DNA from 3 places in the Centipeda dianae genome. Region 3 is predicted to be linked to each of the others. Evidence: riboswitches for the same ligand, from Rfam matches in the RefSeq annotation. Region 3 holds a riboswitch; each other region holds the start of a gene.
The links. A riboswitch is a leader RNA that binds a small molecule or an ion and turns the genes downstream of it on or off. The one in region 3 is predicted to bind cobalamin.
Positions count from the first base shown of each region.

Region 1: it holds a riboswitch for cobalamin, as region 3 does, so the genes downstream of both, QU667_RS00150 (TonB-dependent receptor plug domain-containing protein) here and QU667_RS03235 (ABC transporter substrate-binding protein) in region 3, are expected to answer to the same signal.
Region 2: it holds a riboswitch for cobalamin, as region 3 does, so the genes downstream of both, nikB (nickel ABC transporter permease) here and QU667_RS03235 (ABC transporter substrate-binding protein) in region 3, are expected to answer to the same signal.

Region 1 is NZ_CP128650.1:26,634-31,064, reverse strand. Features, by position in the region: gene QU667_RS00150 (TonB-dependent receptor plug domain-containing protein) at 1-2,377, opposite strand, end outside; cobalamin riboswitch at 2,696-2,884, opposite strand; gene QU667_RS00140 (deoxycytidylate deaminase) at 4,151-4,431, shown strand, end outside.
Region 2 is NZ_CP128650.1:1,183,804-1,188,234, forward strand. Features, by position in the region: gene QU667_RS05785 (ABC transporter substrate-binding protein) at 1-640, opposite strand, end outside; gene nikC (nickel transporter permease) at 654-1,466, opposite strand; gene nikB (nickel ABC transporter permease) at 1,463-2,407, opposite strand; cobalamin riboswitch at 2,517-2,749, opposite strand; gene QU667_RS05800 (MATE family efflux transporter) at 2,867-4,204, opposite strand; gene purD (phosphoribosylamine--glycine ligase) at 4,361-4,431, opposite strand, start outside.
Region 3 is NZ_CP128650.1:671,698-676,128, forward strand. Features, by position in the region: gene QU667_RS03225 (uracil-DNA glycosylase) at 1-453, shown strand, start outside; gene msrB (peptide-methionine (R)-S-oxide reductase MsrB) at 482-1,618, shown strand; cobalamin riboswitch at 1,720-1,934, shown strand; partial or broken gene QU667_RS03235 (ABC transporter substrate-binding protein) at 2,101-2,214, shown strand; gene QU667_RS03240 (radical SAM/SPASM domain-containing protein) at 2,226-3,251, shown strand; partial or broken gene QU667_RS03245 (TonB-dependent receptor plug domain-containing protein) at 3,282-3,590, shown strand; gene QU667_RS03250 (magnesium chelatase ATPase subunit I) at 3,673-4,431, shown strand, end outside.

The DNA of each region.
Region 1 (4,431 bases), 650 kb from region 3:
CAGGCATGGTGGAGGAGCCAAGTCCGTTGTAGGAGCTATAGGAGGTCTGATATGCCTCGTTCGTGAGGTTGTTGACGGTGATATATCCCGTCAGATCGGGCGTAAAGCTGTAGTTGATGTTCCAGTCAAGGACGAGGAACTGGCGATCCGTAAAGGCTCTCAGGTTGTTCCCCGTGTACCAGTTCATCAGCAGTCCCGTATAGAGCTTCTGATTCTCATAGGAAAGGTTGAGCGCATAGTGGTTCTGCGGGCGGAGGCGGTTCATCTGTGTGTTGATGTCGTCCTCGCCGTTAAGCCCCCAGCTCGGATCGACATTCCAGCCGCTCTTGACCTGCCATTTATCATCCATATGCGAGTAGGATGCACTCATTGTGACGTGCTTGTCAAAGGCGTGGTCAAACGTGATGTTAAAGGACGTCTTGTCCTCGCGGGCATTGACTGCCGTGTAGTCATAACCAGGAATCGACGCATCCCAGATGGGGAACGATGCAATCGCGTTCGACATCCGCGTCCAGTCATAATGAACTGCAAGGGCGGAATGCTGCGAGAACTCCTTGCGTACGCCAAGCGTCCACACATCACCACGCTCATTTTCGAGCGGCGTCTTGTAGATGCCGTGCAGTGTCGTATAGTCTCCCTGCCGCACGGGACGATAGATCTGTGTCCAACCGCCATATACGCTGAGCGTATCATCGATCAGATACTCCGTATTGAGCACAGGTGTGATGAGATGGGATTTTCCTTTTCCCTTGAATCCGGCATTGCCCGTGTAATCATAATCCGAGTAGTAAGTATAGCGGAGCGCCGGGGTCAGGTCCCAGTTCGGCGTGATGTGGATCTTGTCCTGCACATAGCCGATCACCGTGTTACGGCTCGTTGTAGATTCCACATATTTTCTTGTACGCCGGCTATAGTATTTTTCAACAGTCTTAGCACGATCATAGGTTAGGCTCGCAATAACATCGTTCTTGCCGATTGCTCGCGCATACTGCACTTGAACGCCCTGATTACGTTCTTTCTGCCATCCCGTCGGCTCTGTGGCTGTACCGTCGGTCTTCTCCAGCCATTCCTGCACCTTCGCCGGATCGCCGCCCGGGAATGGTGCGAGATTTTCACGAATCCACTGTTTCAGCTCGGCAGCCGTCGCACCGCCCGGAAAGCGTGCCTGATAGTCTGCGGCGGGGTCATCACTAAGTGACCATCTGTATTTATCACGAGAGGAGTAGCGATGATTCTGGTAATAGAGGCGAACAAAACTCTCCATACCATTGTCCTTGTCGAATGTCCACTTCAGCTCCCAGTCATTATTCTTAAACCGACTGAACGAGTTGTATACCTTGCCATCAAGTGCATATAGGTTCGCGTAACCCGGGTTGTCTGCGTCACCGAATGCGGGATCGCCGACCAATTGATTACTGCTGTTCAGCTTGCCAACGGCAGCTGCAAAGATAATACGCTCCCAGTCGTCCTGATTCCAGTATTTGAGACGCGGCGTCGAGATCGGGTAGCCATCCTTGCCTGCCTTGTAGTTGTACCAGAGCTTGATGCTCTGCTCCTTGCCGAGATCCTTGTCGAGACGGATGTTGACCGCCTCTTCCTTCCAACGCGAGCCGCCGAGCGTACCTGTCCTGCCCGTCTCGCCGTCCACATACTCCGTATCACCGCTCATCGTCTTTGTCACCGTGCCGAAATAGTGGAAGGTCGGATCGTCCTGCAGCGCACCCGAGAGGGTGAGCGCATAGTTGTGCTTGTGCCACGAGCCTGTGGAAAGATCGAGCGTCCCCTTCTGCTCGACTGCGCCCTTGCGCGTGATGATGTTGATGACACCTCCCGTCGCGTCCGGTCCATAGACGGATGCGCCGGGTCCCTTGATGACCTCGATCTTGTCCACGCTCTCGATGCCGAGCATCTGGTCGAGGTTGACCCCTGTGGACTTGCTGCCCGAGGTGCTCCGACTGTTAAAGCGGGTGCTCGTGAGGTTGTCCACGCGCCGCCCGTCGATGAGGATGACGACACGCGAGTCGCCGTTGATAAGCACGCCGTTGTTATAGGTCTGGTACCCGTACTCGCCGCCGCGATAGCCGGGGTTCTGGAACGTCACGCCCGGGATACGCTTGATCGCCTCGGTGAGATCCGTGTAGTGACGCTTCTCGATCTCCTCGCGCGTGATGACCTTCACATCGCCGCCCGTGCGGTAGTAGGACTGCTCTGTCACCGTGTCGCCGAACTGGTTGATCGTCTGCTCCGCCTCGACCACGATATTATCAATCGTGTAGGACTGCAGATTCTCATCATGTCCCGCATAGACAGAGGTCTGCCCCCCCCCCGTGGACAAGAGCCCTGCGAGGACTGCAAGCGTAAGATGTCTCTTCTTCATATTCGTCATTTCCTCCTTGATCGGGCATAGCCCTTCCATCCCATGCAACACCCTCCGGCATTGCTGACCGACTGCATAAAAAAAGGCTTCCCACACAAAGAAAGCCGCCGCGTTGCCACGGTATCGGCTCCCCTCCCCATCGCTCGTGGATTACCGGAAGCACTGATAAATTCAGCCATGCCATCTTGACGTATCTTTTTTGCCTGCACTGTGTCGACAAATCCTCCACATAGCTTTGGCTATGCGTCCGGTTTATCTCCTTGTTCAGACAAAAAATCTACACCAATCTGACAGACTTCATTTTATCAGCGATTCCTTACAGGTCGCGCAAAACAGGCAGTTCTCCTGGCTCGGATTCCTCGCTCGGCTGCGCCTTCCCAAGGATCGCTCCTCAGTGACGGGACTTCTCCCATGCAGCTCTGCTCCTCCTCACAGTGGCGGGACCGCTTTGGCTTGTACCAAATTCCCTATTAAGCCCTCACGGGCACCTGTTTTCTATATAGTTTTATACAAATTGACATCATTCTATTTTATATTTCATGTTTTGTCAATCCTATATTAACAGAGATTTCTTCTCAATTTTTGAACAGAGGTGGGAAGAGCGTCAGATGCTTGACGAACTGCGCGAATTGAAGTAAAATAAGCATAGAAAAAGGGCACTGCCGATGGGCGGCCGCCCCCTATATAACCGGAGAGAATCCCCGCCTATTGTTTGGAGACGCAAGGCGGGTTTTCTCATTTATCTTTTTACTGACAGAATCAGTATGGTATATACTACGAGAAATGATAGGAACTCATAGGTATCCATGTGTATTCCCCCTTTCGGGGGCGAGATTAGCCGCCTACCGTTTTTGATAGCAGTGCCTTTTCTCATTATAGCAAACAAATGTATGCAGTGCAAGCCTTGACGAACTGCGCGAATTGAAGTAAAATAAGCATAGAAAAAGGGCACTGCCGCTCAGCGGTTGCCCCCAATGTTATAGCAGAGATTACCCCGCCTACGATTTGGAGCGCAAGGCGGGGCTTTCTCATTTATCGTTTAACGGATAAGACTAAGATGGTGAACACAACGAGAAACGTCAAGAACTCGTAGGTCTCCATGCAGATCCCCCCTTTCGGGGGCTGAGTTGCCACTGCGCCTATCAGTGCCTTTTCTCATTATAGCAAACAAATGTATGCAGTGCAAGCCTTGACGAACTGCTCGAATTGAAGTAAAATAAGCATAGAAAAAGGGCACTGCCGCTCAGCGGTTGCCCCTTATACACGCGAGAAGTTCCCCGTCTGCAGTTTGGAGCGCAAGGCGGGGCTTTCTCATTTATCGTTTAACGGATAAGACTAAGACGGTAAACACAACGAGAAACGTCAAGAACTCGTAGGTCTCCATGCAGATCCCCCCTTTCGGGGGCTGAGTTGCCACTGCGCCTATCAGTGCCTTTTCTCATTATAGCAAACGCGTGTATGCAGTGCAAGCCTTGACGAACTGCGCGAATTGAAGTAAAATAAGCATAGAAAAAGGGCACTGCCGATGGGCGGCCGCCCCTCAGAGTTGGAATAATCCGCCTACATGTTGGAAGCGTGCGGCGGATTTTTCTTGTTTAGAACTTGATCGCGAGGATCAAGGCAATGAGCAGAATGAGAAACACAAACATCTCATAGATACCCATACCATCACCCCCCTTCGTATTTGAAAGGGGCAAGATTAGCCGCCTACCGTTACTGGCAGTGCCTTATTTCATTATATCAAACAAATGTATGTAGTGCAAGGAGAGTAGCATGATTATCTCTTGGGACGAATACTTCATGGGCGTTGCGATCTTCTCCGCCTACCGCAGCAAGGATCCACACACGCAGGTCGGCGCGTGCATCGTCAACGAGGACAAGCACATCGTCGGTGTCGGCTACAACGGTATGCCGAACGGCTGCGACGACCGCGAGTACCCGTGGGGACGGACGGGGGAATTCACGGAGCAGAAATATCCCTATGTTGTGCACGCCGAACTCAACGCCATCCTCAACGCAAGTACGTCACTGAAGGGCTGTCGTATCTACGTGTC
Region 2 (4,431 bases), 510 kb from region 3:
ACGGAACTTCCCCATCCCAATAGTTCGGGTTCTTTTTCATGACTGCTTTTTCCTTCACGAAGGATTCACAGACATAGGGACCTGTGCAGATGGGCCCCTGCTTGGCGAAATCACGCTCCCCTTCACTCGACACATCGACGATAAGGAACAGCGGGTCAGCAAGGAATCCCGGCATACTCGGCGACGGCTTTTCCGTCTTAATGGTCAACGTTTGACCATCCGCCTTCATCTCTGTGTACTTGAAGAACGTCTCTGCGCGATTGTTCTTCTTGAACGAACGCTCAAGGGAGGCTTTGACTGCCTCTGCCGTCAGCGGTTTACCGTTCGAGAACTTGACGTTGTCACGAATCTTGAACGTCCATGTCAGCTTGTCATCGCCGATCTTCCAACTCTCGGCAAGCCATGGTGTTGGGTTCATCTTCTCGTCGAACTTGACGAGCGTCTCCCCCATGCCGTAACGCATAACAACCCAGCTGAAGTAGTTCTCGGTCGGCTCAAGCGTGTCCGCAAAGTTCGTTACACCGACCTTGAGTGTCGTCTTGTCCCCTGCGGACTGACTTCCGCCGCCGCATCCCGTAAGAAGTGCTGCGGTCATACAGCCGGTCAGCAGTACGCCCACCCATCGTTTGAGTTTACCCATCTGTTTTCCTCCTTTAATTTGCCTTGCGCGGATCCATGATGTCCCGCAAACTATCTCCCCAGAGATTAAAGACTGCGACTACGGATGCAATCGCAAGTCCCGGGAAAATCATAAGCCACGGCGCTGTCTGAATCAGCTGCCGTCCCTCGTTCAGCATGAGCCCCCATTCCGGTGTCGGCGGCTGTGCCCCAAACCCGAGGAAGGAGAGCCCCGCGAGCTCCATCATCAGTGCGCCGATATCAAGTGCCGCTGTAACGATGATGATCGGAATGATATTCGGCAGAATATGTCGGCGAATCATATCAATCGGACGTGTCCCGCTGGTAATTGCTGCAGACAGATAGTCCTGCTGCTTGACCTTGAGTGTCAGACTGCGGGCAAGACGTGCATATTTCGTCCATCCGACGATGACGACGGCGAGGACTGCGTTGACTGCACTGCCGCCGAGCACACCTGCGATTGCAATCGCAAGGACAATGCCCGGGAAGGCAAGAAACACATCGGTAAGGCGCATGATAACGTTGTCCACCTTGCCGCCGATGTATGCAGAGATAACACCGATCAATGTACCCATTCCACCGGAAATAACGACAACGATCAGAGCCATTGTAATGGAGATACGTGCGCCATAGAGGATGCGTGTAAAGATGTCACGTCCCAGCTTATCCGTGCCGAAATAATGTTCGGCAGAAGGCGGAAGAAGCGAGTTCTGAATCTGCGACGTATACGGATCGTATGGTGAAATCAAGGGAGCACAGATGGCGACGAGCACGATCAACAGGATAATTCCCGTATATAGACGAAAGAGCAGTTGATCCCGCGTCATGACTTCGCCCCCTTTCTGAGTCTTGGATCAAGATAGTTGTAGGATATATCAACGATCAGATTGACAAACATGTAGAGCGTTGCAATCCACAGGACAAATCCCTGGAGGAGTGGATAGTCACGCATCTCAATCGCACGAACGGCGACACGTCCGATGCCGGGCCACGAGAATACGATCTCAATGACGGCAACGCCGCCGAGCAGCCAGCCAATCGCAAGACCAAGTAAGGTGATGAGTGGCAGGAAGGCATTTGGCAGAACGTGACGCAGGAGAATCCGTGACATGGACATACCGCGCGCCTTGAGTCCCGTGACATAGTCCTGTCCAAGTTCTTCGAGCACTGCCGTACGCACCTGACGAGTGTACTTGGATGAGAGCAGGATAGCCAGTGTAAATGCGGGAAGTACCATACGATCAAAGGAAACCTCGCCGCCCGCAATCGGAAACAACCCCAATTTCAGCCCGAACACATAGAGCAGGATAAGCCCGACCCAGAAGCTCGGCATGGAAACCCCGAGAAAAGTAAAGCATCGGATGATCTGATCCGGAAGCCGGTTGCGGTAGATTGCCGATATGACCCCCGCAGGCAGTGAGATCAGCAGCATCATGATAACGGCTGTCCCCGCCAGAAGGAGGGTACCCGGAAGATTCTGCAGGAGTTTTTCCTGCACGGGCATCTTTGCCGAGTAGGAGCGTCCCATATCTCCATGGACAACACCGCTCAGCCAGCTAAAATACTGTTCGTGAAACGGTCGATCCAACCCCAACTCGTGCCTCGTCTGCTCAATGGTTTCCTGGGATACAATGGTATCTCCTGTTTCGAGGATTGCATCCACAGGATCGCCCGGGGCAATAAAGGTCAGACTGAACGTCAAAAAACTGACGCCCAATAATGTGATGACCATTTGCACCAGACGCATCAAGATTGCTTTTGCACTCAACTCCCCAACTCCTTTTACAGAAAATAAAAAACGTCTGCCTCAAAAGAGGAAGACGGTGAAATGCATACAAAAACTTTAGCATCCATCTCCCCATCTCTCGTGAGTCCATCAATGAATCTTATTGCGAGCAGGCTTTCCGGCTCATAGATCAGCGTGTTCTTCCGCCTTCCCGAGATTTCTTACTCCCAGTGACTTTACAGGCACAGGCTCTGCGCCTGTGGAAGAACACTCCCTATTTACGGCTGCGGGACAGCATGGGCATCGCACCCATTTTCCTCTTATCGCACAACAGATGTCTCACACAGGAGATTTCCTGTTGACACTCGCAACGTATTTTATTCAGTTTTTAATACATCTTAACGTAGTATATCCATATCAGATATACTTGTCAAGACATTTATTTCAGATTATTTTGTTGGGCTAGTCAATAAGTCCTTTCAAAGCTGTTTTCATTCATTTTCAGCATAGGTGCAATGAACCATTGTCATTCTTCGTCTGATATACTCTGCGTAGAAGAAGGGCGGCACAGGCAGCACGCATGGTCTGATCCAAAACCAGCGACATCCATGCTCCCTCAAGTCCCATATTGAGTTCGTAAAGGAATATATACGTGATGATGGGTCGAAGCACCGTAATACTCACAAAGGAATATGCTGCTACCTGTGTTGTTTTTCCACTGGCGCGCAGAATTCCGGCGCAGACCATCTGATATGCCTCCGGAAAACTCACAATGGCGACGTATGCGATAATCAAACTGCCAAGAGGCATAAGGGCCGAATCGTGAGCATAGATACCAAAGATCTCCTCACGCAGAAGAAAGGTTATGAGAAATGCCGCAGCGGAAAAAATCAAGCTCCAACGCATTCCCCTCCAGAGATAGCATCTCCACTCATCCTGCTTATGTATGTCACGATTGTGTCCTGCGAGAACCGTGCTTGCCTTTCCCATACCATTGCAAAAACTATAATAGAAATCGCAGAAATTCATCGCAATCGCGTGTACAGCGTATGGGATCGTTCCGAGTTCGGCAACCATGCGCGTATAGACGACCATACCGATGCGCTCAAAGCCCTGCTCACTGAAGATGCCGCCGAATACGCCGAGAAATTCGCTGAGGTATTCTCGTGTTAAACGATAATTCCCCTGACTGAATATTCCCCACGTGTACAAGATCTGTACGGTCAAAATCAATGACCATACAGCTCCGCCCACCGTTCCGAGCGCTGCACCAAGCACCCCAAGTGCCGGAAATGGTCCAAGCCCAAAGATCAGAAGTGCGTTAAGCACAACGTTAACGACGTTGCCCTGTATATTGATGGACAGAACACGCATGGATTCTCCGCGTCCAAACATCACCGCCTGCATGAGTGTGGTGACGGACGTAAGAAAGACGGCAGGAAGTGTCCAAAGTCCATAGGTCATTGCATCGGCGAGATAGTCCTGCTGCGCTCCCATCCAGAGAAGAATGGAATCGAGACAGATAAAGAAGCCGATGTGTGCAAGTCCCAAGAAAACAATGACCAAGACCATTGTCTTTTTGAGAATATCGCCGTATGTATTGTGTTGATCCCGTCCGAAACGTTCCGCAATCAATATGGTCACCGCTGCGGCAACAGAGCGTGCAACGGTGAGGAGCATCATGCGCGGCTGCGTAAAGATGCTGACGGCAGCAATCGCAGCTGTTCCCAATGTTCCGACCATGATAATGTCTGCATTGCTCAGAAAAATCATGAGGACACCCTCAAGTGCGGCAGGCAGTCCGATCCGCAGGTAACTTTTATCGTAGGATGTCAGCATCACATCATCTCCCTATTTATCCCCATATTCCAATTCAACAAACTACCACAGAATGATAATTCTTGTCAATGATATGTGAATATGACTGGACAAATCGGCGGTAAACACAAAAAATCGGGGAACCGAAAGATAACGGCATCCCCGATTTTGAAATCATCAGCGATGAAGCGCACGATGCGCAATGTCCTTGCGATGATACGCATTCCTGAAGGATATTTTTTCAACTG
Region 3 (4,431 bases):
CAGGTCGGCATTGATCCGCCGCCGTCCCTGCTCAATATCTACAAGGAGATGCAGGACGATCTCGGCATCGTGCCGCCCGCACACGGCTGTCTGATCCCGTGGGCAAGGCAGGGCGTGCTCCTCCTCAATACGGTGCTGACCGTGCGTGCCCATGCGGCGGCATCCCATGCGGGGCACGGTTGGGAGCGGTTCACCGACCACATCATTCAGCTGCTCGGCGCACGTGAGCGTCCACTCGCCTTTATCCTCTGGGGAAGTCCCGCACGGAAGAAGCGCAGCCTTATCACGAATCCGCGCCATCTCATTGTCGAGTCGCCGCACCCGAGCCCGCTCTCGGCACATCGCGGCTTCTTCGGCAGCCGTCCTTTCTCGCGCGTCAATGATTTTCTCATCGCGGCGGGCGAGACTCCGATTGCGTGGCAGCTGCCGCCGGCAGAGGAGATAGAGGCGTGACTTTGAATATAACAGAAAGGTATTTATCATGAAAATTTCATTCCTGCGTAATATCTGTGCGCTTGGCCTAATTGCCTGTCTCGGCGGCTGCGGTGCGCCCGCTGTGAGTTCGGCGGAGATGCCGCATGAAATCGTGCAGAAGAACAGTCCGGTGGACGGTCAGAAGGAAATCTATCTCGCGGGCGGCTGTTTCTGGGGGACGGAGCTGTATATTGACCTCGTGTACGGTGTCGTCTCGGCGGAGAGCGGCTATGCAAACGGGGCGACATCACATCCCTCCTATCGCGAGGTGTGCAGCGGGAGCGGCCATGCGGAGACCGTTCATGTCGTCTATGATCCGCGCAAGGTCAGCCTTGATCAGATCCTTACGGTGTTTTACGACTCCATCGACCCGACGGCGGTGGATCGGCAGGGCAACGACATCGGTCGGCAGTACCGCTCGGGCATCTACTATGTGCCGCATACAGACGGCGGTGAGAGCGATGATGTGCGCGTGATCCAAGCATCCCTCGACGCCCTGCAAAAGCACATCGGCAAGCCCGTCGCGATTGAGGTGGAACCGATTGTGAACTTCTACCGTGCGGAGGAAGCGCATCAGGAATATCTTGTCAAGCACCCGAACGGCTACTGTCATATCTCACCCGCGCTCATTGCAAAGATGCGGGAAAAACGCGCCGCCGCAGAAAATGCTGCGAGAGCGGAGGAGGGGGCGGTGCAGCGCACCTATGAAAAGCCTTCGGATGCCGAACTCAAAGAACGGTTGACGGGGATTCAGTACGCCGTCACGCAGCAAAAGGCGACCGAACCCGCCTTCCGAAACGAATACGATCACGAATTCCGCGAAGGAATTTACTGTGACATCACGACGGGCGAGCCGCTCTTTATCTCTACAGACAAATACGATTCCGGCTGTGGCTGGCCCGCATTCTCGCGCCCGATTGACCGTGCGCTCATCGCCGAGCATGAGGATCGCTCCTATGGGATGGTGCGTACCGAGGTAACGGCGGCGGGCAGCGGCGCACATCTGGGGCACGTCTTTGATGATGGTCCTGCGGCAACGGGGGGACTGCGCTACTGCATCAACAGCGCCTCCCTGCGCTTTGTTCCGAAGGAGGATATGGAACGCGAAGGATACGGGGAGTATCTCTATCTGCTGGAGAAATAAATAGGGCAGGAGAGAAGTCTATTGAGATGATTCGCAAAATATCTTTTTGATATATTGACAAGCCCTTCATTCAATGTTATCTTTATCGAAGTATTGAAAAACTTTATAGCATTGGATCAGGTACGAATGTTTAATAGAGAATCCGGTAAGGAAACTATTTCCAATGAAGCCGGAGCGGTTCCGCCACTGTAACAGTGAGCAGCCTGCATAGAAATGCCGACGGTATTTCATGGAATGTCACTGAGGATAATCCTCGGGAAGGCGCAGGTGAGCGATGAACTGGAGTCAGGAGAACTGCCTGATTGACAATCGCCGTTTGACCTGCGAGTGATGGGGATGGGGATTCAGACCCTTCTATTGTGTACAAATTAAGCCCTCTTCTGCTTTTGCAGGAGGGGCTTTTTACTTGTTCTTATGCTAAAAATATGAACATGGTGACGGTGTAGGGAGGGGATGAAAACAAAAGGTGAAAGCGGTAGTACCATCTCTGCACCGTGTCCGATACCTATCGTTACAGTGCGGGGCAGAATGTGATCGAGTGTGTCTATGAACTGGCGCGTGCGGTCTATCCCGAGCGCTTTGCGGATGTGAAGTAAAGGAGACTGCGATGCCGCTGCGGATGTTGGTGCTGAGTCTCACGGGGAACTGTAACCTTGCGTGTCGCTACTGCTACGCATCCGCGCAGGATCCTCATATGATGACATGGGAGACGGCGCATCGTGCCATCGACCTTGCGGCGGCGGGCGGCACGCCCTTCATCCTTCAGTTCTCGGGCGGCGAGCCGCTGCTGGCATTTCCTCTGCTGCGTCGGATTGCGGACTATATCTGTACCAATCGGATACGGGCGCGGATGGATTTGCAGACCAATGGCACATTGCTGACCGAGGGGATGGCAGACTTTCTGCACCATGCGGACATCGGCATCGGTATCAGCCTCGACGGCAGACCCGATGTTCACGATGTGTACCGCTGCTACCCTGATGGGCGCGGCTCGTCGATGGATGTGATCACGGGAATCCAGTGCCTCGGTCGACGCGGCATCGCGGTCGGTCTGACGTGTGTTGTCACGGCGGAGAATGTCGGGAGGCTCTCAGGGCTCATCGAGATGGCATACTACCTCGGTAATGTGCGGCGTATCGGCTTTGACCTCCTGCGCACACAGGGGCGCGGCACCGCTGTTCGCCCTGCACGCGAGGAGGAGATGGCACAGGCGATGGCGGAGGTTTTTGTGCGGAACGAACACCTTGGACGGCTGCACGGATACCGCATCGTGATTGCACAGGAGGAGCAGGGGAGGGGGCTTGCCGAACGCTCGGACAGCGGATTTTCCCACTGTTACGCGATGAACGGGGCAGGAGCGCACATTGACGCTGCGGGGCGCATCTATGCGTGCTCCTCCTTTGTCGGCGATGCGCGCTTTCTGCTCGGCGATGTGGAGCACGGCATCGACGTTCGGCGGCAGGAGGAACTGGCGCATGAGATGCAGGGTGCCATGGCGTTTTGTCGGGCGTGTGCGGATTTTTCGGCCTGCGGCGGCGCGTGCTATGCACGCAGGGCGGGGCAGGAGTATTCTGCCGCATCCGATGCTGAGTGTGCGTTGAAACGTGCGGCGATAAAGGCAGCAGGTGTATAGGAAGCACGGACAAAATCTGCACCAATCTGGTGGAACATCGGTGTAGATTATCGCAACCGCGACTTTGATTCCTCTCTGCTTGCACGCGGGATGGTAGGGCTTGAAGGGCCGTCCGATGCGATTGGCAAATTCCTTCCTACGGATAACTACTGGGTCGTCGATCTCGCGATGAACTATCGGGTCGCCGATGCAACGAAGGTTTATCTCAAGGTGAACAATCTGTTTAACCAATTCTATGCTGAGAAGTCCAACGCACGTGCTTCATGGTGGGGCGCAGCCGAACAGTGGTGGACGGCACCCGGACGCAACTTCATGATCGGTGTCGAGCAGAGTTTCTAACCGAGGATAGGATTGAGGAAGCACTGGTTGGACGTGGTATGCGCACTGTCAGTCAGTGCTTTTTTCCAGAAAGGAAATCGGAATGAAAAAGAGGGTGACATACCCCTTTGCTGCTATCGTTGGACAGGAGGAGATGAAGACGGCGCTTCTCCTCAGTATTGTGATGCCGTCACTCGGAGGTGTGCTCATCAAGGGGGAGAAGGGGACGGCGAAATCCACCGCCGTCCGCGCCGCCGCCGCACTCCTGCCGGATTTGGACGCAGTGCGCGGCTGTGCTTGTCACTGTGATCCTGCGTCTCCCGAACTCTACTGCGATGCCTGTCGCAGCAAGCAGCAGGAGAACGCTTTGCTTCCCACGGAGAAGATCCCCATGCGCGTGGTGGAGCTGCCCGTCAGCGCGACGGAGGATCGCGTCGTCGGGACACTTGACATGGAGATGGCGATTCACTGTGGGCGCAAGGAGTTTGAACCCGGTATCCTTGCAGCGGCGAACCGCAACATCCTCTATGTGGATGAGATCAATCTGCTGGAGGATCATATCGTTGATATTCTGCTCGACTCTGCGGCGATGGGGGTAAATACGGTCGAGCGCGAGGGGATCTCTTATGCGCATCCGGCGTGTTTTGTTCTCGTCGGGACGATGAATCCGGAGGAGGGGGACATCCGTCCGCAGCTTCTCGATCGCTTCGCGCTCTCTGTGACCGTTGTGGGTGAACGTGAGGAAAAGATGCGCGTCGAGGTCATCCGTCGGCGGATTGCCTACGAGCGCGACTCCGAAGCCTTTGCGGAACTGTATGCGGCAGAGCAGGAGCACCTGCGCACGCAGATTCTTGAGGCACGT